One region of the Nocardia sp. IBHARD005 genome, then DNA from elsewhere that is predicted to be linked to it. Evidence: riboswitches for the same ligand, from Rfam matches in the RefSeq annotation. Region 1 holds a riboswitch; the other holds the start of a gene.

Region 1 (7,113 bases):
CGAGGATGGTGTTGTCGAGGATGGTTCGCCAGGGGAACAGCAGATCCTTCTGTGGCATGTAGGCGCAGTGCGATGCGCTGCTCTCGCCGTCGGTCGCGAGAAACTCGACGCTGCCCGAATCGGGGGATTCGAGCCCGGCCAGCATGTTGAACACGGTGCTCTTGCCGCAGCCGCTGGGGCCGATGACCGTGACGAACTCTCCCGATCGGACCGTGAACGACACCCCGCTCAATACCGCGAGGTCGGGGCTGCGCCGACCGGGCTGAGGGAACGACTTGGTGAGATGGTCGACGACGATCCGGTCGCCTTCGGCGTCAGTCACGTCGGCTCCTGTGCTCCGCGCGCGCCCACGGCGCGACGAGGCGTTCGACGGCGAACGTCGTCAGGTAGAGCGCGATACTCAGCAGCGCTGTCACCACGACCGCGGCCAGCACCAGATCAGTACGGAACGAATTCTTCTGCAGACTCATGTAGATGCCGAGACCGACACTGGCGCCGACGTATTCGGCGAACACCGCACCGACGACCGCGTAGGTGATCCCGATCCGCAACGCGGTGAAGAACCGCGGCACCGCCGACGGCAGCCGCACATACCGGAACACCTGCACACGGGAAGCGCCCATGCTGCGCAGCAGCGCGCCCGCGTCGCGGTCGGCCGCGCCGAACCCTTCGATCAGGCCGATGGCCATCGGGAAGAAGGTGACCAGTGCGACCACCAGGATCTTCGGAAGCAGACCGAACCCGAACCAGATGATCATCAGCGGCGCGATCGCGACGATCGGCACGGTCTGTGACGCTACGAACAGCGGCACCAACGCGCGCCGCAGCCACGGCGAGAAGTCGACGATCACCGCCAGCACCCAGGCCGAGCTCAGCGAGACCGCGAAGCCGATCAGCGTGACCTGCAAGGTGGCGGCCAGGTGGGTGCCGATCTCGTCGCGATGCGCCCAGCCCTGCTCGACCACGCGCAGCGGTGACGGCAGCACCTGCGGACGCACACCACTGGTGGTGACATAGATCTGCCACCCGGCCACGAGTATCGCCACCATGACGATCGACGGCACCGCCCACCGGATTCCCGCCCAGCGGCCGATCCGGTCGTCGGGCAGGACCGACGCGTCTACGGACCCGTCACGGGTTGGCAAGGTAGTCATCGGTGAAATACGTCGACCAGTCGGGTTCGGTGGTCAGTGGTTTACCGTCGGGCCCGTTGAGCAGGCCACTGCGGTACAGGAACCGGGAATTGGCCGACCACTGCTCCACCGTCTGGGTCCCGACTCGGCCGTCCGGGTCTTTCATGAACTGTTCGGCCAGCATTCGCTGACTGTCGAAGACCAGCTTCTCGTCGTTGAACGCGCCCGGGTTGGCGTCGATGAGGTCCTGGGCTGCCGCGTCCGGGTTGTCCGCGGCGAATTGGTAGCCGCGCTGCAAGGCTTGGACGAACTTCTTCGCGCGATCCGGGTTCTCGGCGAGCCAGCCTTCGTTGGCGTCGATCACGATGGCGTAGGAGTCCGGGAATCCGAAATCGGTGTAGCGGAAGTATTTCATCGGGGTGCCGTGGTGTTCGGCCTCGATGCCCTCCCATGCCAGATACGAGACGGTGAAGTCCGCCTTTCCGGAGTAGACGGCTTCGTAAGCCGACGATCCCAGCATGACGGAGGTGAAATCGCCGGTGCCGCCGTCGTTGCGGATAACCTGCGCGAGCGACTCCCGCTCACCCGGGTCACCGAACCCGGCGTAGGTCTTGCCGTCCAGATTCTTCGGGCTCACGAGGTCGGTACGGTCAGCGCGGACGCCGATCCCGGTCGCCCAATGTTGCAGGGGCGCGAGAACCGACTGGATCCGCGCACCCGATGCGCGGGCGAACGTCGACGAATTGTGGGTACTGATCCCGAATTCCGCGTTCCCGGCATCGACCACCGTGTCGACCGAGGTGTTGTTGTACGGCAGTACCTGCACATCCAGACCGGCGTCGGCGAAGTAGCCGCGCTGCAACGCGACATACAATCCGGAGTGGTTGGTATTCGGTGTCCAGTCCAGCGCGAAGCGGATGGTCTGATCGGAGCCGCCGCCCGAACCACACGCGGTGAGCACCGACAGCATCGTGACGGTGGTCGCGACAACCGCGAGCGCGCGGCGTATGTGCCCGTTCACGCGGCAGGCCAGGGCTGCGGGTGCAGGGCGGTGTCCCAGAACAGCAACTCGTAGCGCACCGCGAGGGTGAACGCCTTCTCCATCGCTTCGCGTTCCCGGTCGCCTGCCGATTCGGCGGCCGCGTCGACCAGTGATCGAGCCGTCGACGCGGCGTTCTGGAAGTCCTCGGCACCGTAGGTGGTCACCCACTGGGCGTACGGGTGGGCGGGGTCGGCGGCGATCACCTTCGCGGCACTCGCGGCCAGGTCGCGGCCCACTTCGGCGTAGATCCAGAAACAGGGCAGCGCGGCGGCGGCGGCGACGGCGTAGGACTCGGTCGCGGCGGCGGCGATCAAATAGGAAACATAGGCCAGACAGGTCGGCGAATGCTCCGGTTCACCCTGTCGTGGCGGCAGCGCCCCTCCGGTGAGCAGCTGTTCGTGCATGGCCGATTCGACGGCGGCCGCATTCGCCGACGAGGTCGCCCAGAAGGCCGCGGTCTGCGGGTCCGGGGACTTGGCGGCGAGTATCGCCAGCGCCTTCGAGTATCCGGTGAGGTACAGCGAATCCTGTTCGATGTAGGTGCCGAACACGTCGAGCGGTAAGGTGCCCTCGCCGAGCAGGCGCAGGAATTCCAGATCGTCGATCGCGGCCCGCAGGGCTTTCGTCCGGTCCCAGAGGTGGTCGGTGAATCGATGGGTATTCATGGGGTGGGCGCGCAACACCGTGACATCCCTTCGTCAGCATTACCTGAACAGGTTCAGCGGGTCTGTTCTCAGCCTCGCGGTTGCGAGACACCCCGTGTCAGAACTCGACCGACCCTAGCAGCGGCCACCGACACGCGGGGAAAGGCCCGAGAGCGCCGGGTCGTAGTCGTCGGGCCACCGTTCGCGGGCCCGTGTCAGCCGGGTGTAGCGGCCGCCGTGTCCAGGTCCGGCGGACCGCGGTGCCGCGACGAGTTGATCGACTCCCATAGAGTACGGGTATCAGCAGCCGGGCCTGCCGATGATCTTGGACCAGCTCTCGCCGCTGCCCGCCGTGCTGCTCGATTCCAAGTACAGCGTCCTGGCGCACAACGACGCCTATCGCGCACTGTTTTCCCAGCCTCACCGACGATGGCAGCAATGTCCTGCGAACGGTGTTCCTGACGCCCGAGTGCTGTAACCCCTATCAGCACAACATCGTTGACAAGCGCCGGATGGTCGCCTACCTGCGTGGCGCCTACGTCCGGCACCTCGATGACCCGACGTGGCAGGCGCTCGTCAACGAATTGTGTGGGGCCAGTGCCGAATTCGCCGGAATGTGGGCGCGCAACGATGTCGCGGTGCCGGTGAACCTGATCAAGGTGATCCAGCACCCCGCGGTCGGCGAGCTCGCGATGCATCTCACGATGATGGCGTTGCCCGCCACCGACGGCGAGTGGATCCAGATCTTCACTCCGGTCGACGCGGCGGAGGCAGCGAAACTGTCCGTGCTATGGGCGATGTCGGACCAAGCGCGGTTGCGCCCGGTCGATGAGCACCGGCGGCGGTTCCACGCAGTCGTCTGACCTGGGGTAATTGTGTATGTCGGCGGGTGTCAGATATCCGAAATCGTCAGTGCGTGCAGAGAACTCGCGAATCGAACTCCTCGGGTACTATCGCCGACGGGGGAGCGCGCGAGATGAACGATGGTCTTCGGCTGCCTCATACCGATATACGACCATCTCCAGGGGATGACACTTGATCGACATGACACCGAACCCCACCTCGCGTCGGCGCTTCGCGCGACGTTCCGGCATCACTTCGGTCGTCGCGGCGGCGGCGGTCTGCGCTGCTCTCGTATCCGGCTGCACGAAAGACGATTCGGCCACCACGGCGGGCCCGGCGCCCACCGGCCAGCTGCCCGAGGGCGCACAGATCGTGAAGGAGTCGGCGAAGACCACGCAGACCCTGCGCAACGTGCACCTGAAGATCAACGTCAAGAACCTGCCCGACCTGCCGGTGGAAACCGTCTCCGCCGATGTCACCAACGAGACCCAGGGCTCCGGCGCCGCGATGGGTGAGGCGAAGGTCAAGCTCACCCCGGAGGCCTCCTTCACCGAGGCGAAATTCCTGGTGGTGGACAAGGTCCTGTACACCCAGGCCGGCGGCCGCTACGTGCCCGCGGGTCCGGCCGAGAAGGTTTACGATCCGGGTGTCATCCTGGACAAGGACAAGGGCATCGCGAATGTGATCGCCAATATCCAGAACGCGAAGACCGAGGGCCGTGAGGTGATCGACGGCATCAACACCGTCAAGGTCTCCGGCGCCATCGACGCCGCCGTGATCGACCCGATCGTGCCGCGCATCGGCCAGAACGCGGGCACCATGCCGATCACCGTGTGGATCCAGGACACCGCCCCGCCCGCCTCCGATTCCACCAAGCCTTCGGACGCGCCCTCCACCGGCGACGGCCCGAATCTTGTTCGCGCCGTGGTGAAGAAGGATCAGGGCGAGGTCACTGTCGGCCTGTCGAACTGGGCCGAGCCGGTCAACATCATCAAGCCCGCCGGCTGAAATTCGCCGGAACTACCGGATCAAACCACACCGGTCCGGGGTCAGCGGAACCTGGCACACAGTGCCTTCCGCCGCCCCGGGCCGGTGTGTCGTCTGGGTGTCGCCCGCGGTAAACGAATCATGAACGCACGAGTGCACATCCAATAAGAGAATGTTCAGCGAGATGCAAGGCGCCACAAGGACTATACGTGTCGGGACGCTGGTCGGCAGGCAACACGCATCGGATGCCGATCGGACACGGAGGAAGAACTAATGACGATCGATGATCGACCTGATGAAGCGGAGCGCGAGCTCCCGCCACCGCCCGGTCCGAGGGGCCGGCCTCCCGTCAACAACGTATGGGTTTATAACGGCAGAGCCTACGACCTGAGTGACTGGATCTCCAAGCATCCAGGCGGTGAATTCTTCATCGGCCGCACGAAGAATCGCGATATCACCTCGATCATCGGTTCCTACCACCGTAATCCGGAAAAAATCGCGCGAATGATCGAGCGTTACAGTCTCGGTCGCGATGCCACGCCCGAGGACATCCATCCGAAGAACAACGCCCCCGACTTCCTCTTCAAAGACGGCTTCAACAGCTGGGACGACACCCCGAAGTACAAGTTCGACAACAAGTCCGATCTGCTGCACCAGGTGAAGGCCCGGCTCGAGGAACCCGAGCTGGCAGCGCGACTGAAGCGGATGGATCGCGCGTTCAACATCGTCGTCGGTGTGCTGATCTTCGCCTACATCGTCGTGCAGGCGCTGCGTCTCTACGACACGAGCTGGATGCCGTTGCCCGCCTTCGTGATCGCGATGGTGCTGCTGCGCAGCTCGCTGGCCGGCTTCGGCCACTACGCGATCCACCGCGCGCAGAAGGGCTTGAACAAATACGCGGTCAACGCCTTCGACATGAACTATGTCGCACTGTCTTTCGTCACCGCCGACGGCCACGCGCTGCTGCACCACCCGCACACCCAGAGTGAAGTCGACATCAAGAAGAACGTCTTCACGATGATGATGCAGATCCCGCGCCTGTACCGAGTGCCGGTGCACACCGTGCACAAGTTCGGACATCTGTTGACGGGCATGATCATTCGGCTCCTCGATGTCTGCAGGCTCACCCGCAAGGTGGGCATCAAGGACATGTACGGCAGCTGGCGTGGCGCGCTGCCGCACTTCATCGGCTCGTTCGGGATGCGATTCCTGCTGGTGGCCGAGTTCGTGGCCTTCGCCTTCGCGGGCGACCTGCTCGCCTGGGGCCTGCAATTCGTGATCACGCTGTGGATCAGCACCTTCATGGTGGTGGCCAGCCACGACTTCGAGATCCCGACCGAGGAACTGCACACCGAGACCGAGGACTGGGCGGTGAACCAGCTCGAGCAGGCCTACGACCTGACCGTGGTCGGCAACAAGTACGTCGACTGCTTCCTCTCGGCCGGCTTGAGTTCGCACCGGGCCCATCACGTACTTCCGTTCCAGCGCAGCGGGTTCGCCAATATCGCCTCGGAGAACGTGGTGCGTGCGGAAGCCGCGAAGTTCGGTGTGGAGTGGCTGCCCGCCAAGAGCTTCTTCGGAGATCGTTTCCCCAAGCTGTGCCGGACCTATCTGCTCGCACCTTCGCGTGCGGCGCAGGAGAACCGGTGGGGTTTCGTGCGCGAACACTGCGCACCGTCAGCGCTGAAGACCTGCGTCACCTACACCGCGCAGGGCTTCTCCGGCATCGGAACCGTCTGACCCGGCCCGCTGCCGCCTCTGTTCTGTCTCGAAAGGATTTGTGCCCGTGTCTGTTTCCTTTGACCTGCGCCGCACGCCCGATGTCGAGCGCGGGCACGACCTGCTACCACCCACGCCGCCGACGACCGTCGGCGTGATCGAGGCGGTCGCCACCGGTTCGCCCTCGCTGGTCGTCGATCAAGCGGTGAACGCGGGCCGGGTCGCCGAACTGTTCTCCGATCCCGTTCAGCGCCAGCGTATTCCGCGGATCTACGCCAAGACCAGGATCGACACCCGCCACCTCGCCATCGACCCGCTCGATCCCGAATTCCTCGAGTTCAGCCGCAAGCCCGGCACCATCCGGGAGCGGATGAACCTGTTCGTCGAGCACGCGGTGCCGCTGGCGGTCGACGTGGCACGGCGCGCGGTCGCCGGGCTGGCGAACCCGGCCGACGACATCGGCCAGCTGATCTTCGTGACCAGCACCGGCTTCATCGCCCCCGGCGTCGACGTCGCGGTGGTCAAGCAGCTGGGTCTGTCGCCCACGGTGGGCCGGATGGTCATCAACTTCATGGGCTGCGCCGCGGCCATGAACGGCATTCGCGCCGCCGTCGACTACGTCCGGGCCCATCCGGACAAGAAGGCGATGGTGCTGTGCATCGAATTGAGTTCGGTCAACGCCGTTTTCGACGACGATGTCAACGACGTGATCACCCACAGCCTGTTCGGTGACGGCTGCGGCGCG
Region 2 (7,113 bases), 2.4 Mb from region 1:
CACGGGCACCGGTGACCCGTTCCGCACCGACAGCACCTTCGATTCCGAACTGCTCGAGCACGGCAACACCGACTTGGTGAAGCCGCGTCCCTAGCGCGGCGCCAGCAGCAACGTTTGGGTGCTGCGACCCAACGGCCCGGTCTCGTCGAACAGCGCGGATTCGGCGAGGCCGATGCCGTGCGGCTGGGGATGGGTGACCGCGTCAAGGCACACCCACTCACCGACCGGCTGACGATGCAGGGTGACGGTGAGGTCGGTATTGATGAACAGGTACTTCGACCAGTCGAGGACGGCGCTGACGCCGTTGCCGGAATCGGCGGCGGCCAGTGTGCGTTCCAGCGGACTCGGGGTGGTGCCCGAGACGATCGGGTACTTCAACCGGATCCAGCACACGGCGGGACCGGGCGCGGCGAAAGAGCCTGTGGTGAAACGGTATTCGATGCCGGTGTGGAAACCGATCTCCTGCTCGGACGCAAACGCCTCCGGCTCGGTCGCGGCGGGTAGCGGCCTGGTACCGGTCGGCAGGAACTCCGCGGGCAGATCCAGCGCGGGCTCGGCGAGCTTGAGCCGCCACGCGTTGGCCTGCATCACCGGCCCGCGCTCCGTGGACAGGGTCGCCTCGATCAGTTCGACACTGCGCCCCGACCGCACCACCTTCGCCTGCGCGGTCAGCGGAGCCAGCGGCACCGGCCCGAGAATCTCGACGGCGACCCGCCCGACCTGGAATCCCGCCCGCGGCTCACATCGCTCGATCACATGCCCGAGCAGCGCCGATGGCGGTCCGGCGTGTTGGGCGTCCGGCGACCAAGGGCCCCTGGTCAGCTCGGTCGAGAGATACCGGTTCGGGTCCGCGGGGTCCTGGAGATAGAAAGCATCGGCCACCTAGCCGACGTTACCCCGCGCCACGATCCTGGTCTGTTGCGGTGATGCGCGCGGCCCGGAGGCTCCACCGATCGCCACCATGACCGCCGCATCGGTCAGGGTGCTGCGGTGGGCGACGTCGGCCCGAAATCGCCACCATGACCGCCGCATCGGTCAGGGTGCTGCGGTGGGCGACGTCGGCCCGAAATCGCCACCATGACCGCCGCATAGGTCAGGTTGCCGCGGTGGGCGACGTCGGCCCGAAATCGCCACCATGACCGCCGCATCGGTCAGGGTGCTGCGGTGGGCGACGTCGGCCCCCCAATTCGATTGCGGAGCTGCTGTTCGCGCGACGTAAGCGTGACCCGCCAGCCGGGTCGCGCCCGTCTGGTCGGCCTAGGCGCTGCCCGTGTAGAGGGCTGTGAACAGGTCGAACAGTGGGCGCCAGACACACGGGCTGGTGTCGGAGGGGCAGCCGATGGACGAAGACCCGGAGTCGGCGACCGGGAGCGGCGCGGCCTGGGCGGTGCCGAGGGGGGCGGCGAGGGACAGGGCGGCGGCCGCGAGGGCTCCGGCGACGATGCGCTTCATTGATTCACTCCAGTACTCGGCGTGCCGGCGGTCGGCACGACCGTCAGCGTGACCGATCGGCGCAGCGAGCGAAAGCCCCGAAATCCAGGGTTGCGTCCAGAAAGGTGCGGGTGCTGATCGGACCCGGCATCCTGGGCTTGCTGCCGGTATCGCATTCGCGGCACCATGCGCGTGCGCACAGTACGACGCCCGCCCGATCACGGAGATCGGACGGGCGTCGACGGTGGTGCAGCAGTCAGGAGACGACCGGGAGGTACACCTTGCCGCCCTGGTCGGCGAACTCGGCGGACTTCTCGGCCATGCCCGCCTCGATGGCGGCCACATCGGTGAGACCCTGCTTCTCCGCGTACTCGCGCACATCGGCCGAGATGCGCATCGAGCAGAACTTCGGACCGCACATCGAGCAGAAGTGGGCGGTCTTGGCAGGCTCGGCCGGCAGCGTTTCGTCGTGGTACTCGCGGGCCGTATCAGGGTCGAGCGAGAGCGCGAACTGGTCGTGCCAGCGGAATTCGAAACGGGCCTTGGACAGTTCGTTGTCGCGGTCCTGGGCGTGCGGGTGACCCTTGGCGAGGTCGGCGGCGTGGGCGGCGATCTTGTAGGTGATCACGCCGACCTTGACGTCGTCGCGGTTGGGCAGGCCGAGATGTTCCTTCGGCGTGACGTAGCAGAGCATCGCGGTGCCTGCCTGGGCGATGATCGCAGCGCCGATTGCCGAGGTGATGTGGTCGTAGGCGGGCGCGATATCGGTGGCCAGCGGGCCGAGGGTGTAGAACGGCGCCTCTTCGCAGAGCTCTTCCTCGAGGCGAACGTTCTCGACGATCTTGTGCATCGGCACGTGGCCGGGGCCCTCGATCATCACCTGCACGCCATAGGATTTCGCGATCGTGGTGAGCTCGCCGAGGGTGCGCAGCTCGGCGAACTGGGCCTCGTCGTTGGCGTCGGCGATGGAGCCGGGGCGCAGGCCGTCACCGAGGGAGAAGGTCACGTCGTACTTCGCCAGGATCTCGCACAGCTCACGGAAGTGCGTGTACAGGAACGATTCCTGGTGATGGGCCAAACACCAAGCGGCCATGATGGATCCACCGCGCGAGACGATGCCGGTGACGCGCTTGGCCGTCAGCGGGATGTAGCGCAACAGCACGCCCGCGTGCACGGTCATGTAGTCGACACCCTGCTCGCACTGCTCGATCACGGTGTCGCGGTACATCTCCCAGGTGAGCTTGGTGGGATCACCGTTCACCTTCTCCAGCGCCTGGTAGATCGGGACGGTGCCGATCGGGACCGGGGAGTTGCGCAGGATCCACTCGCGGGTTTCGTGAATGTTCTTGCCGGTGGACAGGTCCATGATGGTGTCGGCGCCCCAGCGCGCGGCCCACACCATCTTCTCGACCTCTTCGGCGATCGACGACGACACCGCCGAGTTGCCGATATTGGCATTGATCTTGACCAGGAACTTCTTGCCGATGATGGTCGGCTCCAGCTCCGGGTGGTTGTGGTTGGCCGGGATCACCGCGCGACCGAGCGCGACCTCGTCACGCACCAGTTCGGGTGAGACACCCTCGCGGGCGGCGATGAACCGCATCTCGGGGGTGATGATGCCCTGGCGAGCCCAGGCGAGCTGGGTCGGCGGGCCGTCGACGGTGGGGGAGTCCCATTCGTCGCGCAGTTTCGGCAGGCCTGCTTCGAGGTCGATCACCGCGGTGTCGTCGGTGTACGGACCGGAGGTGTCGAAGACATCGAAGTGGTCGCCGTTGGTGAGGTTGATGCGGCGAACCGGGATGCGCAGGCCGTCTACCTCCTGGTAGTGCTTGACGCTGCCCTGGATCGGACCGGTGGTGACGGTGTCGATCGTCCCGTCAGAAGACGTGCTCGAGCCCATGATTCTTCCTCCCTACGCCGGCATTACCCGGTCAGGTTCATACGGTCGACGGCCCTGACGCCCGAGTGGGCTAGCCGTCCTCTCAGCCCGCTGGTGCGAGCCCCCGTTGGTGTGAATTGCCCCGCCGACGATACCCGCCGTGAATCGCGACCCGCCCGGGGATAGACCGGACCGATCGCGCGCGCGGGTCGCTACACCGACGCCGAGTCGAGCCGCTTCGATGCGTCGTGCGCGGCGTCCTCGGCCTCATCGAGCCCGAACTTGTTGTGCAGCACGACGAGGGGCTTGGGCGACCACCAGTTCCAGGTGCCCATCATCCGCATGAGCGCGGGGGCGAGCAGGCCGCGGATGACCGTCGCGTCGCTGATCACCGCGAGCGCGCAGCCGAGGCCGAACAGTTTCATCATCGACACACCCGAGGTGGCGACGCCGAGGAACACGATGCTCATCAGCAACGCGGCGGCGGTGAAAATGCGCCCGGTGCGGGCCACGCCCATCGCGACGGCCTCGGTATTGCCCTCGGTGGTCTTCGGCCCGGCCAGCCATTCCTCGCGAATCCGCGACAGCAGGAAGACCTCGTAGTCCATGGACGCGCCGAAGGCCAGGCTGAACATGAGGATGGGCATGGCCAGGTTGAGGGTGCCGGTGGCGGTGAAGCCGAGCAGGCCCGACAGGTGGCCTTCCTGGAAGATCCACACCATCGCGCCGAACGTCGCCGCCAGCGACAAGATGTTGAGGATCAGCGCCTTGATCGGCAACACCACGCTGCCGGTGAACAGGAACAGCAGCACCAGGGTGGTGATCGCGATCAGCGCGCCTGCCAGCGGCAGTTTGCCGGTGATCGCGGTGACCGAGTCCTGGTTCAGCGCCCCCGGGCCGGTGATCAGGGCCTTCGACGGTGCGGCGACGGTGCGCAGGGTGTCGAGTTGGTCGCCGCCCGCGGTGGAGTAGGGGTCGAGTGCGGTCGCGACCGACAGATAGGCGCCGTGCTGCGGGTCCGTCATCTCGGGCACGCCCGCGGCCACCCGCATCCCGTTGCGATACACCGCCGCGCTGCTGAGGACGGCCGGTACGTCGGGCACCTTGGACAGCTCGCGGGCGTAGGTGTCGATTTCCGCCGCGCTGCCACGGAATTCGGGCAGCACGATGGTCGCGCTGGAGGCGAGGTCGGCGTTGAATTCGGTGCGCAGGATGTCGCCCACTTCGCGACTGGCAACATCGGCCGGCAGCGCCCGGTCGTCGGGATAGCCGAACTGGACACCGAGGAACGGCGCGCCGAGCAGTAGGAGGAACGCGGTGGTGGCCAGCGCGATCGACATCGGCCGCTTCATCACGGCGATGACAAGGCGATACCAAGCCGTCTGACGCGGTTCCTTTTCCGTCCTGGGAGCCAGCCGGAACAGCCGGCGCATCGGTGCGCGCAGGTCGCCGGCATCGATGCGATGACCGACCAGGATGAGCAGGGCGGGCAGCACGATCACCGCGGCGGCCGCGGCGGCGGCGACCACGGCGATGCCCGCATAGGCGAAGGACCGGAAGAAGTACTGCGGGAACACCAGCAGTGCCGACAGCGAGAGCGCGACGACCAGTGCCGAGTACACGACCGTGCGACCAGCGGTGCGGATCGCGCGGATCACCGCCGCTGCCGGGGTAGCGCCCGCGGTCAATTCCTCGCGATACCGGCTGACGATGAACAGGCTGTAATCGATCGCCAACGCCAGTCCGAGTGCCGTGGTCATGTTCAGCGCGAAGATCGACACGTCGGTGAGAGCGGTCAGCACTCGCAGAATGCCCAGTGACGCCGCGATGGCGAACAGCCCGATCGCCACCGGCAGCGCGGCGGCCATGAGGCTGCCGAACACCAGCGCCAGCAGCAGACCGGTGATCGGGATCGCGATCGCCTCGGCGATGATCAGATCCTTGCTGATCTGGGTGTTGATGTCGCTGAAGGTCGCGGCGAGCCCACCGGCCTTGATCGTGACCGGACCGCTCTCGACCTGCAGTTCTTCGCTCAGCTTCGCCGCCCGAACGGGCAGTTCGGCGTCGTCGCCCTCGATATTGACCAGGATCAGCGCGTGCTTGCGGTCCTTGCTGAGCATTGCCTGTTTGAGATCGGGGCGCGCGGTCCAATACGACTGCACCTCGCCGCTCACCTCAGGATGTGACCTCAGCACGGCGAGCACGTGATCGGCGGCATCGCGGGCGGCGGTGGAGTTCGGCACGTCCTCGGCGGAGACAGTCAGGACGTAGTTGGGCTCGCTACCGGGGAAGTGGTCGCTCAGGTATTGGCTGGCCTGCACCGAATCGAGATCCTCGGTGACGAATCCGCCCGATTTCATGTGCGAGTGCGCGGTGGCGCCGATCACGCCACACAAGATCATCAGCAGCAGTGCGACCGCGACCACCAACCGTGGCCGGGCAACAGCGGTGCGGGCGATTCTCGTCAACATCGTCGGGCGACCTCTGTTCGGAAACGTTTCGAACTGTCACCGTATCCCGCGACCGAATCCGACCGATACCGCCTCGGGGTGGAGGAAGGTCGAGTACCATCTCCGCCCCTGGGTGGACGCCGCGGCGCACCGCTAGGGATAGGGGGCGCAGATTCGGCCACCGACCTCGCCGAGGCCGATCTGCCTTCCCTCGGTGCCCGGCGCGGTGGCGGTGATCCTCACTTCGTCGCCGTCGGCAAGGAAGGTGCGTTCCTGACCGCTCACGGTGATGGATTGTGTTCCGCCCCAGGATAATTCGATGAAGGAGCCGCGTTGCGACGGCTCCGGGCCGGAAATCGTGCCGGAGGCGTAGAGGTCACCGGGTCGGATCGAGGCGCCGTTGGCGGTGAGGTGGGCCAGCATCTGGGCGGGTGACCAGTACATGCGCGAGTAGGGCGGGTGCGCGACGACTTCGCCGTTCCAGGCGACCGTGAGGTCGATGTCGAGGCCGTAGTTGCCGGCGCCGCGCAGGTAGGGCAGCGGCTCGGGATCCTGTGCCGGCAGTGGCACCCGTGCCTGTGTCAGCGCGGAAAGGGGTGTGATCCAGGCCGACATCGACGTGGTGAACGACTTGCCGAGGAACGGGCCGAGCGGCTGATACTCCCAGGCCTGGATATCGCGCGCCGACCAGTCGTTGACCAGGGCGACGCCGAAGACGTGCTCGGTGAACTCGTCGACGGTGACCGGTGCCCCGAGAGTGGAGCCGGTACCGACGACGAAGCCCAATTCCGCCTCGATATCCAGCCGCTGCGATGGTCCGAAATCGGTTGTGCCGGAAGCTGTTCGGCGCTGACCCTGCGGCCTGATGACCGCCGTATCCGAGACGACGACGGTCCCCGCCCTGCCGTGATACCCCACCGGCAGGTGACGCCAATTCGGTAGCAGCGGTTCGCTATCCGGGCGGAAGAGTCTGCCGAGGTTGGTGGCGTGGTCGATGCTGGCGTAGAAGTCGACGTAATCGCCGATCCGCACCGGCAGCGCCATCCGCACCGAGGACACCGGGTGCACGGCATCGACGGGCAGCGCGGTGCCTGCGAGTTCGCGCAGCCTGTCGCGGACTTCGCGCCAGCGGCTGTGGCCCTGTGCGAGAAAGGCATTCAGATCGGGACGGGCGAACACCGAATCGTCGAGCAGCGCCGCCAGATCGAGCACCGAATCGCCCAATCGGGCACCGACCCGGAAGTCGCCGCCCGCCGGTGCGAAAACGCCGTAGGGCATGTTCTCCGCGCCGAACAGGGAATCGCCGGGGACCTCCACGCGCAGCACGCTCATCGCAGCCCCGGCCCGCGACCC

What was found. Region 1 has a riboswitch for thiamine pyrophosphate ahead of ACTWPB_RS21025 (TenA family protein). Riboswitches for the same ligand answer to the same signal wherever they lie in the genome.
Region 2: another riboswitch for thiamine pyrophosphate. It lies ahead of thiC (phosphomethylpyrimidine synthase ThiC); the one in region 1 lies ahead of ACTWPB_RS21025 (TenA family protein).

What each region holds. Positions count from the first base shown of each region.
Region 1 covers NZ_CP199935.1:4,449,208-4,456,320, forward strand. The annotation lists gene ACTWPB_RS21010 (ABC transporter ATP-binding protein) at 1-322, opposite strand, end outside; gene ACTWPB_RS21015 (ABC transporter permease) at 315-1,049, opposite strand; gene ACTWPB_RS21020 (ABC transporter substrate-binding protein) at 1,132-2,103, opposite strand; gene ACTWPB_RS21025 (TenA family protein) at 2,151-2,840, opposite strand; TPP riboswitch at 2,849-2,945, opposite strand; partial or broken gene ACTWPB_RS21030 (MmyB family transcriptional regulator) at 3,139-3,682, shown strand; gene ACTWPB_RS21035 (LppX_LprAFG lipoprotein) at 3,864-4,670, shown strand; gene ACTWPB_RS21040 (fatty acid desaturase) at 4,923-6,389, shown strand; gene ACTWPB_RS21045 (type III polyketide synthase) at 6,436-7,113, shown strand, end outside.
Region 2 covers NZ_CP199935.1:2,009,718-2,016,830, forward strand. The annotation lists gene ACTWPB_RS09465 (SRPBCC family protein) at 1-94, shown strand, start outside; gene ACTWPB_RS09470 (thioesterase family protein) at 91-882, opposite strand; gene ACTWPB_RS09475 (hypothetical protein) at 1,258-1,452, opposite strand; gene thiC (phosphomethylpyrimidine synthase ThiC) at 1,688-3,331, opposite strand; TPP riboswitch at 3,324-3,448, opposite strand; gene ACTWPB_RS09485 (MMPL family transporter) at 3,523-5,781, opposite strand; gene fahA (fumarylacetoacetase) at 5,914-7,092, opposite strand; gene ACTWPB_RS09495 (homogentisate 1,2-dioxygenase) at 7,089-7,113, opposite strand, start outside.